One region of the Saccharopolyspora sp. 6V genome, then DNA from elsewhere that is predicted to be linked to it. Evidence: riboswitches for the same ligand, from Rfam matches in the RefSeq annotation. Region 1 holds a riboswitch; each other region holds the start of a gene.
What was found. A riboswitch is a leader RNA that binds a small molecule or an ion and turns the genes downstream of it on or off. The one in region 1 is predicted to bind thiamine pyrophosphate.

Region 1 (4,975 bases):
CGGTGTTCGCCCTGGTGCTGCGGGTGCTCATCGGCATCGGCGATCCGACCCGCGCCACCCGGCACGCCGTGGCCCGGACCCTGCTCGAACCCGGGCCGGGCGTGCTGGAGATCGCCGCGAGCGCCTGGCGCGCCGACGGGTCGAGCACCTGGCTCGGGCAGGTCCTCGCCGGGGCGGCCCGGTTCCGCGCCGCCCGTGAAACGCTGCTCGCCCAAGCCCAGCGGGCCGACCGGATCGAAGCGGAACGGCTGCACCGCATCGTCGTCGAAGCGGACCTGGTCGCCGCCGAACTCGCCCGCGCGGTGCGCTCCCGCGCCTGCACCGGGCTGCCCGCGATGGCCCGCGTCGACCCGGCGCAGGCCGTCGTCGCCGCGGGCGGCAGGCAGGACCTGCCCGAAGCGGTGCGCGGCATGAACGAAGGGCTCGACCGGATCCGCGGCGCCGTCGTGCAGCGCACCGAGGTCGCGGCCAGCCCGCCCGCGCCCGGTGGCCGCCGCCAGCGCGCCATCGGCGGCGTCAAGGCGCACCTGTCGCTGCGGTCCTCGCTGTTCCGGCACGCGCTGCGCTGCACGCTGGCCGTCGCCGTCGGCATGGTGATCGTGCTGCTGCTGGACGACCCGTCCGCGTCCACGCTGCTGCTGGCGCTGTACGTGGTGCTGGCGCCCGCGGCGCGGGACAGCATGAACGGCGCGCTGGAGCGCACCGGCGGCGCGGTGCTCGGCGTGGTGGTGCTGGCCGCGCTGATCACCCTGCTGCCCGGGGTGTACCTGCTGGTGCCGGTGATCGTCGTCGGCATGCTGCTCGGGGTGGAGCGGCTGCGCACCGACTACCAGGTGCTGCTGAGCTCGCTGATCGCGGTGACCGTGATCGACCAGGCGATGCGGCTGGACCGGCCGCTCGCGAACATCGCGATCAGCTTCGCGTCCAACACGGCCGTCGGCGCGGCCATCGCGCTCGGCGTCGGCTACATCAGCTTCATCGTGCTGCCCAGCAGCATGGTGCCGGACGTGCGCGGGGCCATCCGCTCCACCGTGTGGTCGGTGTCCGAGCTGCTGCGCAGCGTGCGGGCCGCCGGGCAGGGCCACGAGGTGCGCGCCGCCATGCAATCCGCGCACGTGCTGGCGCTGCGGCGCACCCAGGACCTGCTGGGCATGCCCGCGCTGCTGGACGAACCGGACTCGGACGAGGACCCGCAGACCACGCGGGCCGCGGCGATCGCGCTGGACGCGCTGCGCCAGGACGTGGCGACGCTGGCGTTCCGGCCCGAGGGCGAACTCGCCGTGGCGGTGCCCGCGCTCAAGGCGGTGGACCAGCTGCTCAGCGGGCGGAGCAACCCGAAGATCCCGGACATCCAGTCCGCCGGGGCGCCCGCGACGGAACTGCTGGCCAGCTCGCTGGTGGAGAACGCGCTGCACGCGCGCTCGGCGATCGACCAGACCCTCGGCAACGAGCCGTGGAAGAGCTACACGATCAACTTCGTGCGGACCGAACGGCTCCGCATCCGCTGATCACCGGGTGACCGGCCCGCCCGCTCTGGCGGGCCGGTCACCCGGCGGCCGGTTCAGCCCGGCAGGCCGGTTCAGCCCGGCAGGCCGGGGCTGGAGGCCTTCGCCCAGAAGCGCTGCGGGATGCGTCCCGCGCCGACCGCGAGGCGGCCCGCTTCGACGGCGGCGCGCATCGCGGCGGCCATCCGCTCCGGGTCCTGGGCCCGGGTGACGGCGCTGGCCAGCAGCACCGCGTCGCAGCCCAGCTCCATCGCCAGCGCCGCGTCGGAGGCGGTGCCGATGCCCGCGTCGAGCACGACCGGCACCGACGCCCGGGACACGATCATCTCGATGTTGTGCGGGTTCCGGATGCCCAGCCCGGTGCCGATCGGCGAGCCCAGCGGCATCACCGCCGCGCAGCCCACGTCCTCCAGCCGCGTCGCCAGCACCGGGTCGTCGTTGGTGTAGGCCAGCACCACGAAGCCCTGGTCGACGAGCTGCTCGGCCGCGTCCAGCAGCTCCACCGGGTCCGGCAGCAGCGTGTCCTCGTCGGCCACCACCTCCAGCTTCACCCAGTTCGTCCCCAGCGCTTCCCTGGCGAGCTGCGCGGTGAGCACCGCCTCCGCCGCCGTGCGGCAGCCCGCGGTGTTCGGCAGCGCCTCGATGCCGAGCCGGTGCAGCAGGTCCAGCACGCCGGTGCGGCCCCCGGCGTCGGCGCGGCGCATCGCCACCGTGGTCAGCTCGGTGCCGGAGGCCAGCAGCGCCCGCTCCAGCACCGACAGGTTCGCCGCTCCCCCGGTCCCCGTGATCAGCCGGGAGCCGAACTCCCGGCCCGCGATCACCAGCGCGTCGTCCACGTCAGCCCCCCTGCACCGCGGTGAGCACTTCGACGGCCGCCCCGTCGCGGAGTTCCGTCGCCTGCCAGTTCGCCCTGGGCACCACGGTCCCGTCCACGGCGACGGCCACACCGCGCTCGGGCACGCCGAACTCGGCGAGCACCGCCGCCAGCGTCGCATCCACCTGCACGGGACGTTCCGCCCCGTTGATCACCACTTGCACGGTCGACCTCCTCCGTCGCCTGCGGGAACCGGTCCGGCGACCGGTGGTTCGCGGCCCGACAGCTCCGCCAGCACCGCGTCCGCGGTGATCGGCGCGAGCAGGAACCCGTTGCGGTGGTGGCCGGTCGCGGCCAGCACCCCCGGCTCCAGTTCGCCGATCACCGGCAGGTTGTCGTGCGTGCCGGGCCGCAGCCCGGCGACGGCTTCGAGCAGCTCGTACTCGGCGATGCCCGGCAGCACTCGTTCCGCGTCGGCCAGCAGGTCGCGGACGCCGCCGGCGGTGACGGTCTCGTCGAACCCGGCGTCGTGCTGGGTGGCGCCGACGACGAGCCCGCCGTCGTCGCGCGGGACCAGGTAGACCTGCCTGCCGCGCACCGGGCCGCGCACGGTGCGCGCGGGCGGGGGCAGCGCGGTGGGGCGCGCCCGCAGCCGCAGCACCTCGCCCTTGACCGGGCGGATCCGGCCGGTGAGCGCCGGGTGCAGCTCGCCGGAGCGGGCACCGGCGGCGATCACCGCGACGTCGCAGCGCAGGGTCCGTTCGGCGAGCTCCACCTCGCCCGGCCGCACCCGCCGCGCCGCCCCGGCGCGGAACCGGACGCCCGCCGCCTCCGCCGCGGCCCGCAGCGCGGCCAGCGCCAGCCGGTTGTCCACCGCCAGATCGCCGGGCACCTCCAGGCCGCGCCGCACCGCGGGCCCCAGCGAGGGTTCGAGGCGGCGCACCTCCCGGCCGCCGAGCCGGGTGACGGTGCGCCCCAGCGAGGCGAGGTGGTCGGCGAGCATGTCCAGCTCGGCGCGGTCGGCACCGTCCACGCCGACCACCAGCGTGCCCTCCCGGCGCAGCCCGGACGGCAGCCCGGACCCGCGGGCCAGCTCGGCGGCGAACGACGGCCAGCGGCGCAGCGACTCGGACCCGAGCTCCAGCAGTTCCTCTTCCCCCGGCGCGGCCTCGGCGACCGGGGCGAGCATCCCGCCCGCGACCCACGACGCACGCCGCTCCCCCGCATCGACGACCTCGACGCGGTGGCCCGCGCGCGCGGCCGTCCACGCGACGGAGAGACCGATGACCCCGCCACCGACGACGGTGACGGACGACTGCTGCTGCATCTGCGCTCCCTGCGCCGGCATGACCCGGATCAGGTTCGACGGTCGGGGCCTGCGCCCCCTCTCAGCCCGGATCCCGGGCTCCCGTGCCAACCACCACCACCGTACTCATCCGCCCGCGCGAGGTCAGCCGCCGCCCGGCCGCGGACTACCCTGGGGGCATGCCCGGATTGGACGGTTTCGGCATCCGCACGCGGCTCGCCGACGCACGGTTGTACCTCTGCACCGACGCGCGCGCGGAGCGGGGCGATCTGGCGGAGTTCGCCGACGCCGCGCTGTCCGGCGGCGTGGACGTCGTCCAGCTGCGGGACAAGGGGCCCGGCGGGGCGCCGCTGGAGGCGCGGCAGGAGCTGGCGGCGCTGGAGGTGCTCGCGGAGGCCTGCGTTCGGCACGGCGCGCTGCTGGCGGTGAACGACCGCGCGGACGTGGCGCTGGCCGCGGAGGCCGACGTGCTGCACCTGGGGCAGGACGACCTGCCGGTGGACGTGGCGCGGCGCATCGTCGGCGACGAGGTGGTGCTGGGGCGTTCCACGCACGACGTGGTGCAGGCGGACGCGGCCTCGACCGAACCGGGCGTGGACTACTTCTGCACCGGCCCGGTGTGGACGACGCCGACGAAACCGGGCCGGGAGGCGGCGGGCATCGAGCTGGTGCGCCACGCCGCGGAGCACCGCGGGCACGGGAGGCCGTGGTTCGCGATCGGCGGCGTCGGCCACGACAACCTCGCCGAGGTGGTCGCGGCGGGCGCGGAACGGATCGTGGTGGTTCGGGCCATCACCGAGGCCGAGGACCCGCGCGCCGCCGCCGAATCCCTCAAGGCCGGACTACCCACCTGACCACCGAACCGGCCCGGCCGGGTTCGCGACTCTTTCCTGTCAGCGGCGAAGCCGCTGAGCAGCGACCACAAGAGCAACCAGACCACCCGCGGGTTCTCAGCGGTTCCCTCGCGAGGACAGCTTTTTCGCATGTGGCGGAGGCCACCTGCGAAAAAGATCCCGCAGCGAGGGGGCCGCTGAGGTTCCGCCACCCCACCCCCACGCAGCAGAAGCAGCGAAAAAGCAAGACGGGCTGCGTCTCGTGGGGCTGAGACGCAGCCCGTCCGGCTGCCATCACCCGGTGACCGGGCTCCCGATCACTCCGTGATCAGGGTCAGGCCGTAGGCGTCCAGGATCTCGTTGACCGGCTGGAAGTAGGTCGTACCACCGCTGGTGCAGTCGCCCGAACCACCGGAGGTCACGCCCTGCGCCTGGTCACCGGCCAGCCACGAGCCGCCGGAGTCGCCGGGCTCGGCGCACGCGTCGGTGCGGGTCAGCCCGGTGACGGTGCCCTCGG
Region 2 (4,975 bases), on a different contig from region 1:
ACGGGCGGGCGCGGTGACCGGCCGCTCGTCGCCCCGGGTTCAGGCTCGGGTGCTGCGCAGCGCCTTGGTGCAGGTGATCGGTTCGCCTGACTCGCCGGTGCGCCGGCCCGAGGTGAACTCCGCGTACTCCGGGCCGTCCACGGCGTACAGGGCCAGGCGGCCGCGGGCGTCTGCGTGGATGCCCCAGCCGTAGCGCTTGCCCAGCGGCGAGGAGCGCAGGCAGGCCCTGCTCCGCGCGAAGAACTCCCGGCGGGCGTCCGCCCGCTCCTCGTCCGGGATGGCGGCGCGGTCCGCGAAGACGGTGAAGATGACGTCACCGGACGTGAACTCGTACGGGTGCTCGGCGATCAGCCGGTAGGTGCGCGCTGCCACCGACGGCGCCTCTGCGTTCAGCGGGGGCACCGTCGCGGTGGTGACCGGGCAGTCCTCGGCCACCTCGATAAACGTGTTCGTGCGATCGACCCGTTCCACGCCCGGAACGGTACGCCGGGGGACCGACGGCGGATGGGGAAGCGGCCGTTCCTCGATTCCGGTGCTCCTTGCCTCGGACCGCGATCGGCTGACCCCCGATCGATGACGAACACCCGGCGAACGCGATTCCCCGACCCGCCGCCGCACCCCGCTCGGGCACGTCCGAGTGAAAGGCGTGCGGGGTCGGTAGCGCAGCGCGGCCCGCCGCGAACTGCGGGCGGCGCACCCCGGCACAGCTGAGTCGCACGCCATGACCAGGCGATTTACGTTGTGCGCATGCAGCACATCACCTTGATCTGCGGAGACTGCAACGGCAAGGGGTGCAGCAACTGCGGCGGCACCGGCACGATCACCATCGTCGAGGACTAGGACCGCGCCGAGCGGCCGCGAAACCCGCCCCGAGCAGGCCGTGCGCGGCGGGCAACGCTGCTAGCGTGCCGAAATGGCCGCCAACGGGACCGTCCTGGTCATCGGAGCCGGGGTGATCGGGCTCAGCACCGCCGTGATCCTCGCCGAATCCGGCGTGCCGGTGCGCGTGCGCACCGACGAGCCACCCGCCGACACCACCTCCGCCGTCGCCGGCGCGATCTGGGGGCCGGCGCTGCTGCAACCCGCCGACCGGGTGCGCCGGTGGGTCGCCGACACCTACCGCGCGCTGGTCGAACTGGCCGCCGACGACACCAGCGGAGTGCACCTCGCCACCGGGCGGATGGCCGCCCGCGTCGACCTCGGCGACCAGCTGCCGCCCGAAGCGCTGCTGCTGCCCGACCTGCGCCGCTGCACCCCGGACGAGCTGCCCGCCGGGTTCCGCAGCGGCTACCGGGCGACGCTCCCGCTGATCGACATGCCGCGCTACCTCGAACACCTCACCGGGAGACTGCTCGCCGCCGGCGGCGAACTGCTGATCAGCCCGGTGTCCTCGCTGGCCGACGCCGCGGCCGAAGCGGACCGCATCGTCAACTGCACCGGGGTCGGCGCGCACGAGCTCGTCGGCGACCCCGGCGTGCGGCCCGTGCGGGGGCAGCACGTCCTCGTCCGCAACCCCGGCATCAGCGAGTACTTCGTCGAAGTCGGCGCCGGACCCGAGTTCACCTCGTACGTCCCGCACGGCGACCAAGTCGTGCTCGGCGGCGTCGCGGGCGAGCACGACTGGTCCCGCGCACACGACCGCGACGACAGCGCCGCCGTGCTGCGCCGCTGCGCGCAGGTCGAACCGCTGCTCGCCGGCGCCGAAGTCCTCGGCGAGACCGTCGGACTGCGCCCCGGGCGCGACGCCGTGCGGCTCGAAACCGAACGGTTCGGCGGCGCCACCGTCGTGCACGACTACGGGCACTCCGGCTGCGGGGTGTCGCTGTCCTGGGGCTGCGCCGCCGAAGCCGCCGGGCTCGTCCTCGGCCGACCGGTGCGCTGACCGGCTCACGTCAACGCGTCGACCACCCCGTCGATCTCCTCCGCCAGCGTGAAGTCCTTCGCGGTGAGGCCACCCGCCGAATGCGTCGAGAGGGCGAACACGACGGTGCGCCAGCGGATGTCCAGATCCGGGTGGTGGTTCTCGCTCTCCGCGATCTCCGCGACCCGGTTCACCGCCTGGATGGCCTGCGGGAAGCTCGCGAACTCCACGCTCCGCACGATCGTGGTGCCGTCCTGGGCCCACTCCGGTAGCCGGGACAGCGATTCGGCGACCTGGGTGTCGTTCAGCAGTTCGGTCATGCCCACATGGTGGTCGTCGGACGGCCGGAACGCGACCGTCGACCCCCGGCTCGGTGGCGGCACGTAGACTGCCGGTCGCCACGGGAGTCCAGCGCGCTGGGCTGAGAGGAGGGGCGCATCCCCTCGACCGTCCGCACCTGAACCGGATCATGCCGGCGCAGGGAGGTGTCGCGATCAGCTCGAGTTCGCACGCGTGGCCGAGACCGGTGTGCTACTCGGGAGGACCGTTGAACCCCTTACTGCGCTGGGCCGCGGCACTCGCCGCCGCCGCGCTCACCACCGGATGTTCGCTCATCGGGAGCTCCGGCGATGACACCGCGGCGCGCACCGTCACCCTCGTCGCGCACGACTCGTTCGTCGCCGACCCGGCGCTGCTCGCCGACTTCGAGAAGCGCAGCGGCATCCACCTGGAGATCCGCAACAGCGGTGACGCCGGAGAGCTGACCAACAAGTTGGCGCTGTCCAAGGCGGCACCGCTCGGCGACGTCGCCTACGGCGTGGACTCCACCTTCGCCTCCCGCGCGCTGCGCGCCGACGTGTTCGCCCCGTACCGGCCCGCCGCCGCCGACCGCGGACCGCAGCGCTACGCCCAGGACCAGCAGAACCGGCTCACCGCCGTCGACGTCGCCGACGTGTGCCTCAACATCGACACCGCCTGGTTCGCCGCGCACCGGCTGCCGGAGCCGACGACGCTGCGCGACCTCACCGATCCCCGCTACCGGGACCTGACCTCGATGCCGGACCCGACGACGTCCTCCCCTGGATTGGCGTTCCTGCTCGGCACCATCGACGCCTTCGGCGAGCCCGGTTGGCAGGACTACTGGCGCGCCCTCGACGCCAACGGCGTGCGGCTGTCCTCCGGCTGGGAAGAGGCCTACAACCAGGACTTCTCCGGTTCCACCGGCCAGGGGCCGCGACCGATCGTGCTGTCCTACGCGTCCTCGCCCGCCGCCGAGGTCGACGAGAACGGTGCGCCGCGCACCAAGGCCCTGCTCGACACCTGCTACCGGCAGGTCGAGTACGCGGGCGTGCTCACCGGCGCGAAGGACCCGCAGGCGGCGCGGGAAGTGGTGGACTTCCTGCTCTCGCCCGAGTTCCAAGGTCAGGTCGCCGACCAGATGTACGTGTACCCCGCGGTCGACGGGGTGCCGCTGCCCGAAGGCTGGGCGGCCAGCGCGCCGCTGCCGTCGCGGCCCGCGGAACTGCCCGCCGACGAGGTGGAGAACAACCGGGACCGGTGGGTCGAGCAGTGGCGGACGCTGGTCCGGGGATGACCGGCGAACTCCGCCGCCGGGTTCCGGTGGCGCTGGCCGCGGCGGTCGTCCTCGGCTTCCTCGGGGTCTTCTTCGCCTGGCCCGTCGCGGCGATCATCGGGCTGGGCGTGCGCGGCGACGTCGGAGCGGTGCTCGCCGAGCCGGCCACTTGGCGGCTCGTCGGCTTCACCCTCGGGCAGGCCGCCGCGTCCACCGCGGTCGCGCTGCTCTGCGGGCTGCCGCTCGCCTACGTGCTCGCCAGGCTCGTCCTGCCCGGCACAGGGCTGCTGCGGGTCGCGGTGACCGTGCCGTTCGTGCTGCCGACGATCGTCGTGGGCATGGCCTTCCGCGCGTTGTTCGGCGCCGACGGGGGAGTGCTGCCGATCGTGCTGGCCAACGCGTTCTTCAACGTCGCCGTCGTCGCGCGCACCGTCAGCGGGTTGTGGGGGCACCTGGACCGGCGGATGGAGGACGCCGCCCGATCGCTGGGAGCCGGGCGGCTGCGCACCTTCACCTCGGTGACGCTGCCCGCGCTGCTGCCCGCGCTCGGATCGGCGGCGGCCGTCGTGTTCCTGTTCAGCGCCACCAGCTTCGGGGTGGTGCTGGTGCTCGGCGGCGGTCGGCTGCGCACCCTGGAGACGGAGATCTACCTGCGCACCGTGCAGCTGCTGGACCTGCCCGGCGCCGCGGCGCTGTCCCTGCTGCAGCTGGTCGCCGTCGTCGCCGCCCTGCTCGTGGCCACCATCGCGCGCCGCCGTCGGGAGACCGCGCTGCGGCTGCGCGCGCCCGCGACCACCGCCCGGCCGCCGCAAGGCGCCGAGTGGTGGATCGTCGGGCTCGCCGGTGCGGTGCTGTGCGGGCTGCTCGCGCCGATCGTCTCCCTGCTGGCGCGGTCGGTGTCCACCAGGGACGGGTGGGGGCTCGCGGGCTACCGCGCGCTGCTGGGCACCGGGCAGCCCGGGACCCTGGAGGTCACCGGGCTCGAAGCCGCGCTGAACTCGGTGCGCACCGCGGTCGACGCCACCTGGATGGCGCTGCTGCTCGGGCTGCTCGCCTCGTTCGTGCTCGTCGCCGTGCGCCGCAGGTTCGTCGCGGAGAGCCTCGACCTCGCGCTGATGCTGCCGCTGGGGGTGTCCGCGGTGACGGTCGGCTTCGGCTACCTGATCACGCTCGGCTCGCTGCCCGGCGAGCTGCGCACCTCGCCGCTGCTCGTGCCGTTCGCGCAGGCCCTGGTGGTGACACCGCTGGTGATCCGCACCGTGCTGCCGGTGCTGCGGGCCATCGACGACCGGCTGCGGCAGGCCGCGGCGACGCTCGGCGCCGGGCCGTGGCGGGTGCGGCGCGAGATCGACTTCCCGCTCGCGGTGCGTTCCGTGCTGGCCGCCGCCGGGTTCGGGTTCGTCGTGGCGCTCGGGGAGTTCGGCGCCACCAGCTTCCTCGCCAGGCCCGATGCGCCGACGCTGCCGGTGGCCATTGCGCGGCTGCTCGGCAGGCCGGGCGAACTCAACTCGCAACTCGCCTACGCCGCCTGCGCGCTGCTG
Region 3 (4,975 bases), on a different contig from region 1:
GCTCACCTGCCACTGCTCGTCGTCAGCCACGTGGCCTCCCTCCCTAGGGGAACGCTCGTCCGGTGCGTCCTCCACTGGTAAGACGACTCAGGATCACGGACGTGACGGGTGTTCGCCTGATTAATCTTGGAATTCCACCGGCCCGTGCCCGCGGGGTTCCACCACCGGGTGAGCGCTGCTGGGAGACTGCGATCATGGCTGGATACGACGGGATGCTGTGGCGCACCCTGCACCGCGTGCTGCTGGTCCTCGCGGTCGGCGTGCTGGGCCTGCTGCTCGGCCTCGGGCACGAGCCGAGCCGGGCCGACTCGCTGTTCGGCGTGCTCGTCGTGGCGCTCGTGGCGCTACCGGTGTGGATCACGTTCCAGCGGATGACGCCGGTCGCCCGCGGGAACCTGCGGGCGCTGCCGCGGCACCGGCCGCTGATGACCTCGATGATCGGGCTGCTGGGCCTGGTGGCGCTGTTCGTGCTCGGCTGGACGATCGCCAACGCGCTGTTCCCCGGCACGCTCGCCCCGCTCGCGCTGGCGCTGGTCGGCGTGGTGCTGGCGGCGTTGGTCGCGCTGCTGAACCGGGTGCTGTGACACCGCTTCCCCGCGGCCCCGGACGCCGGGGCCGCGCGAGGAAGCAGCAGGTCAGACCGGGCGGACCGTCAGCGCGCCCGGCTCGGCGGTGAACGTCAGCGCGCCCTCGAAGTCGGCGATGGGCAGCTCGTCGCGCACCAGGCGGTGCGGCGCGTCAGCCGTCTCCACCCGCACTTCGGTGGCGGCGAAGGTCTGCTCGGCGAAGTCCGGGCCCGCGAGCCGGACCTCCAGCCGCTGCTCCCGCAGGGTGACCACCGCGGAACCGCCGGGCACCGAGATCGGCTCGCCGTCGGCGGTGACGATCAGGCTGCCCTGGCCCTCGGTCTCCGGGCGCACCGCCACGTGCGAGAGGGCGACGTCGCGCCGGTCCTCGGCGGCGGTGACGCCGATGACGTCCCGCGAGTCCTGCCCGGCCTCCTCGTCGCCGCGCACCGCCAGCAGCGGGGCGCGCAGCTTCGCGGCCAGCCGGTACGGCTGCCAGGAACCGGCGCCGATCAGGTTCACCACCGACGTGATCTCGCTGTCCGCGAGCAGCCGCTCGCTGCCCACGGCCGGGGTGATCTCGATGGCCGCCACCCCGCGCTCCTCCAGCAGGTCGCGCAGCGCCTTGGCGCGCAGCCTGCTGTTGCGGTCGAACCCGCGGGTGATGGCGACGGCTCCGGACGTCCCGCCCTGCGCTGCGGCGTCGGCGAGACCGGCCAGCGGAGCCCATACCTCCGCCGGATCCGGCCGGGCGGAGCGGCGGGAACGGGCGGTCTGGGGGGCGTCGGCAGTGGTGTCCATTGCGTCAACTTTAATCCGCCACGCAGGGTCGCCTCACTAGGCGATCAGCCCTGAGCGGTGTGACTTCCCTCGCCCTAGGCGTCCCAGGTGGTGACCACGAGATCGCCGTCACGCGCGAGCTGTTCGTCGACCGCCTGCTCGCACTCCGCGCAACGCTCCGTGATGCGGCGGCTCGACGGTTCCTTGGTGGCGGGCCACGTCTCGTGCGGGAGCTTGATCGTCGCATCGCACAGGGTCTGCACCGGATCACCGGCCGGTCTGGCGCCCGGGCGCACCGTGATCGCGTGCCGGACCCGCTTGCCCGCTCCGACGATCCACCACACGTGCTCTTGATCGGGGAACATTGCCGTCCCACCCCCATACCTGTCAGGACGACCCGCGGGCGCGCAGTTCGTCCGGCTTCGGTCCACTGGCCGGATCTCGAACTCTAGACGGAACGATCAGCGCGCACGTTGCATTCGCGTGGCGGGGGCGACCGGCGGCTGCGCTGCTCCGATCGTGTGAGAGCGGCTGTTCGGCGGAGCGGTCTCGACTCGCCGCTGACCCGGTGCTGGGCCGCCCGAACCAGGGCGCCGGGCGCGGAACCCGCTTGTGGTGAGAAGGATCACCGCCCATGCTGGGCGCGTCGAGCGAGCGGAACCCGGAGGCGCACCCCGTGACGGACCTGCACTTCCCGCGTCCGCACGACGATCCGCGGGAGCCCGGTTCCCTCGCCCGCTGGCTGGTCCCCGACGGCGCCCGGGTGCGCAGCGGAGCCCCGGTGACCGAGGTGGTGACCGACGGCGCCCCGCGCACGGTGCGCGCCCCGGCGAGCGGAACGCTGTGGCGGCAGGGCAGGGCGGGGGAGCGGTTCACCGCGGGCGCGATCATCGGCCTCGTCGAGTGAGTCCGCAGCTTGACGCCCGTTGCTAGGTTGGGGCCAGTGACGCGGGGTGCCCGGACGGCCGGGCTGAGAGCAGACCCGTCGAACCTGACCTAGTTCGTGCTAGCGGAGGGACGTCACCGACGTGACCACTCGTGCTGCCCTGCCCGGATCCGACCGGGTCCCGAACGTGCTCTCGATCGCGGGGACCGATCCCAGCGGCGGAGCCGGCATCCAAGCGGACCTGAAGGCCTTCTCCGCGAACGGCGCCTACGGCATGTCCGCGGTGACCGCGCTGGTCGCGCAGACCACCACCGGTGTCGCCGAGGTCCGCGAGGTACCGCCGGAGTTCGTCACCGCCCAGCTCACGACGCTGCTCGACGACGTCCGGGTGGACGCGGTGAAGATCGGGATGCTGGCGAACGCCGAGGTGATCCGCGCGGTCGTCGCCGTGCTGGACCGCTACGCCCCGCCGCACGTGGTGCTGGACCCGGTGATGGTCGCGAAGAGCGGCCACCGGCTGCTCGCCGACGAAGCGGTCGCGGTGCTGCGCGACGAGCTGCTGCCGCGCGTCGACCTGATCACCCCGAACCTGCCGGAAGCGGCGGACCTGCTGGGCGAGCCGGAGATCACCGGCTTGGCCGAGATGGCCGCGCAGGCGCAGCGGCTCGCCGACCTGGGCGCGAAGCAGGTGCTGCTCAAGGGCGGGCACCTGCGCGCGGAACCCGCCAGCGCCGACCTGTTCCGCGGCGACGGCGAGGTGCGGTGGCTGCGCAGCGAGCGGATCGACACCGCGAACGACCACGGCACCGGCTGCACGCTGTCCGCGGCGATCGCGGCGCTGCGTCCCCGCAGGCCCGACTGGGCGACCGCCGTGCGGGACGGCAAGGACTACCTGACCGGGGCGCTGCGGGCCGCGGAGCGCCTCGACGTGGGCCGCGGGCACGGGCCCGTGCACCACTTCCACCGCTGGTGGTGAGATCGGAAGGACGAAGGTCATGAGCAGGTTGCCCGATCCGCCCGCGGGCGGTTTCTGCGCCCGCGCCTGGGAACGCACCGCCGAGCTGCAGCGGGCCGTGGTGGCGCACCCGTTCAACGCGGCGCTCACCGACGGCACCCTCGACCGGGAGCGGTTCGCGTTCTATTTCGTGCAGGACGCCCGCTACCTGATCGCGTTCGCGCAGGCGCTGTCGGCGGCCGCGACCCGGTCCGAGGATCCGGCGGACGCGGCGTTCCTCGCGGGGGCCGCGCGGGGCGCGCTGGTGGAGGAGCGCCGGTTGCACGCGGGCTACGTCGAGGAGTTCGGGCTCTCCGCGGACGACCTGGCGGGGGTGGCGACCTCGCCGTCGTGCACCGCCTACACCTCGTTCCTGCGGGCGAGCGCGCTGGTCGACCCCTACCCGGTGCTGCTGGCGGCGGTGCTGCCGTGCTTCTGGGTGTACCAGCACGTGGGCAGTGAGATCCTCGCCGCCGTCGGCGACGTGTCGGCGCACCCGTACCGGCGGTGGATCGAGACCTACGCCGACGAGGAGTTCGCCGAAGCGGTGCTGGCGGCCCGCGAGCTCACCGACCGGGCGGCCGCGGCCGCCGACGAGCCGGTGCGGGAGCGGATGCTGGCCGCGTTCGCGCGTGCCACCGAGTACGAGTGGATGTTCTGGGACGGCGCGTGGCGCCTGGAGCGGTGGCCGACGGCGCAGTGGCTCCCGGCGTGAGAAGTCGTTGCGGCGGCACGGTTTCCGCGCTGCGGCGAATACCCGGACCCGATCACCCTCCGCGACGTGCCCTGCGGCGCGGCGGGGGCGGTGACGCGGGTGGTCAGCCGCGGTGCGGGCGCTCGCGGGAAGCGTGATCAGGAGCACTTTCGAGCGGTGTTAACGAACACCCTCAGCCACGACGATGAGGCTCACGACACGTTCGTTCGGCGTGTTCGGTCGTGGGAGGTCCGCCTCCCACCGCGCGGGGTTCGGTGGCCTTGAGTACGGGGACTTCAATTCTGATCATGCTGGCGGGGATGCTGGTGCCGGTGCTGGCCGCAGCCCCCTTCTACATCGCCGACCGCCGGGCGGACGCCGAGTCCGCCCAGGCGGAAACGGAGCCTGAAAAATCGTCCGCGGACATCCACGTGCTGCGGCCCCGAGCCGAGGGCACCTGCGAGACCGGGCAGGCGGCGGCCTGAGCGCGCCGCCGCCCGGCCCGGCGGCTCAGTCCCCGTAGATGGACCAGGCGAGCTTCGACTTGGCCTCCTGCAGCGCGTCCAGCGTCGACCGCTCGTAGCCGCCTTCCCGCGGCTGCGGCGGCACCTGGAGGCCCTCGCTGAGGCCCCAGCCGGAGCCGCGCTGGATCAGCGACCGGTGCTTGTTCGTGTAGTACCCGGAGTTGATCGACACGGCGACGCCGTGCGCCCCGGCGGCCGCGGCCATCAGGTGCATGTGGAACCGGGTCGACAGCCAGCGCTGGCCGGCGGCGGCGGGCAGCCCGTGGTCCATGATCTCGGAGAACGGGTAGAAGCGGGCGCCGGGCAGGTCGTGCTCGACGAGGGCGAACACCTCGCGGTCCACCCGCGGGATGCCTTCGATGACGCCGACCTGCTCGGGCCGCACGTCCCAGGCGCGCAGCGTGTCGAGCAGGAACCCGGCCAGCGCGGGCACCGTGACGTCCAGCAGGTCCGACTGCAGGCAGATCATCACGTCCCGCAGGTCGTCGGTGCGGTACAGCTCCGGGGCGATGCCGAAGAACATGTCGTCGC

Region 2: it holds a riboswitch for thiamine pyrophosphate, as region 1 does, so the genes downstream of both, LCD35_RS09235 (thiamine ABC transporter substrate binding subunit) here and thiO (glycine oxidase ThiO) in region 1, are expected to answer to the same signal.
Region 3: it holds a riboswitch for thiamine pyrophosphate, as region 1 does, so the genes downstream of both, thiD (bifunctional hydroxymethylpyrimidine kinase/phosphomethylpyrimidine kinase) here and thiO (glycine oxidase ThiO) in region 1, are expected to answer to the same signal.

The regions. Positions count from the first base shown of each region.
Region 1 is NZ_JAIUKB010000115.1:32,448-37,422, reverse strand. Features, by position in the region: gene LCD35_RS21730 (FUSC family protein) at 1-1,508, shown strand, start outside; gene LCD35_RS21725 (thiazole synthase) at 1,580-2,341, opposite strand; gene thiS (sulfur carrier protein ThiS) at 2,343-2,543, opposite strand; gene thiO (glycine oxidase ThiO) at 2,531-3,646, opposite strand; TPP riboswitch at 3,636-3,741, opposite strand; gene thiE (thiamine phosphate synthase) at 3,805-4,479, shown strand; gene LCD35_RS21705 (S1 family peptidase) at 4,776-4,975, opposite strand, start outside.
Region 2 is NZ_JAIUKB010000039.1:8,855-13,829, reverse strand. Features, by position in the region: gene LCD35_RS09255 (acetyltransferase) at 1-17, shown strand, start outside; gene LCD35_RS30420 (DUF6157 family protein) at 40-471, opposite strand; gene LCD35_RS09245 (FAD-dependent oxidoreductase) at 914-1,882, shown strand; gene LCD35_RS09240 (4a-hydroxytetrahydrobiopterin dehydratase) at 1,888-2,181, opposite strand; TPP riboswitch at 2,252-2,362, shown strand; gene LCD35_RS09235 (thiamine ABC transporter substrate binding subunit) at 2,409-3,455, shown strand; gene LCD35_RS09230 (iron ABC transporter permease) at 3,452-4,975, shown strand, end outside.
Region 3 is NZ_JAIUKB010000103.1:1,045-6,019, reverse strand. Features, by position in the region: gene LCD35_RS19960 (hypothetical protein) at 1-30, opposite strand, end outside; gene LCD35_RS19955 (hypothetical protein) at 195-584, shown strand; gene LCD35_RS19950 (hypothetical protein) at 636-1,367, opposite strand; gene LCD35_RS19945 (hypothetical protein) at 1,442-1,711, opposite strand; gene LCD35_RS19940 (hypothetical protein) at 1,981-2,253, shown strand; TPP riboswitch at 2,286-2,381, shown strand; gene thiD (bifunctional hydroxymethylpyrimidine kinase/phosphomethylpyrimidine kinase) at 2,375-3,208, shown strand; gene LCD35_RS19930 (TenA family protein) at 3,228-3,941, shown strand; gene LCD35_RS19925 (hypothetical protein) at 4,229-4,405, shown strand; gene LCD35_RS19920 (polysaccharide pyruvyl transferase family protein) at 4,431-4,975, opposite strand, start outside.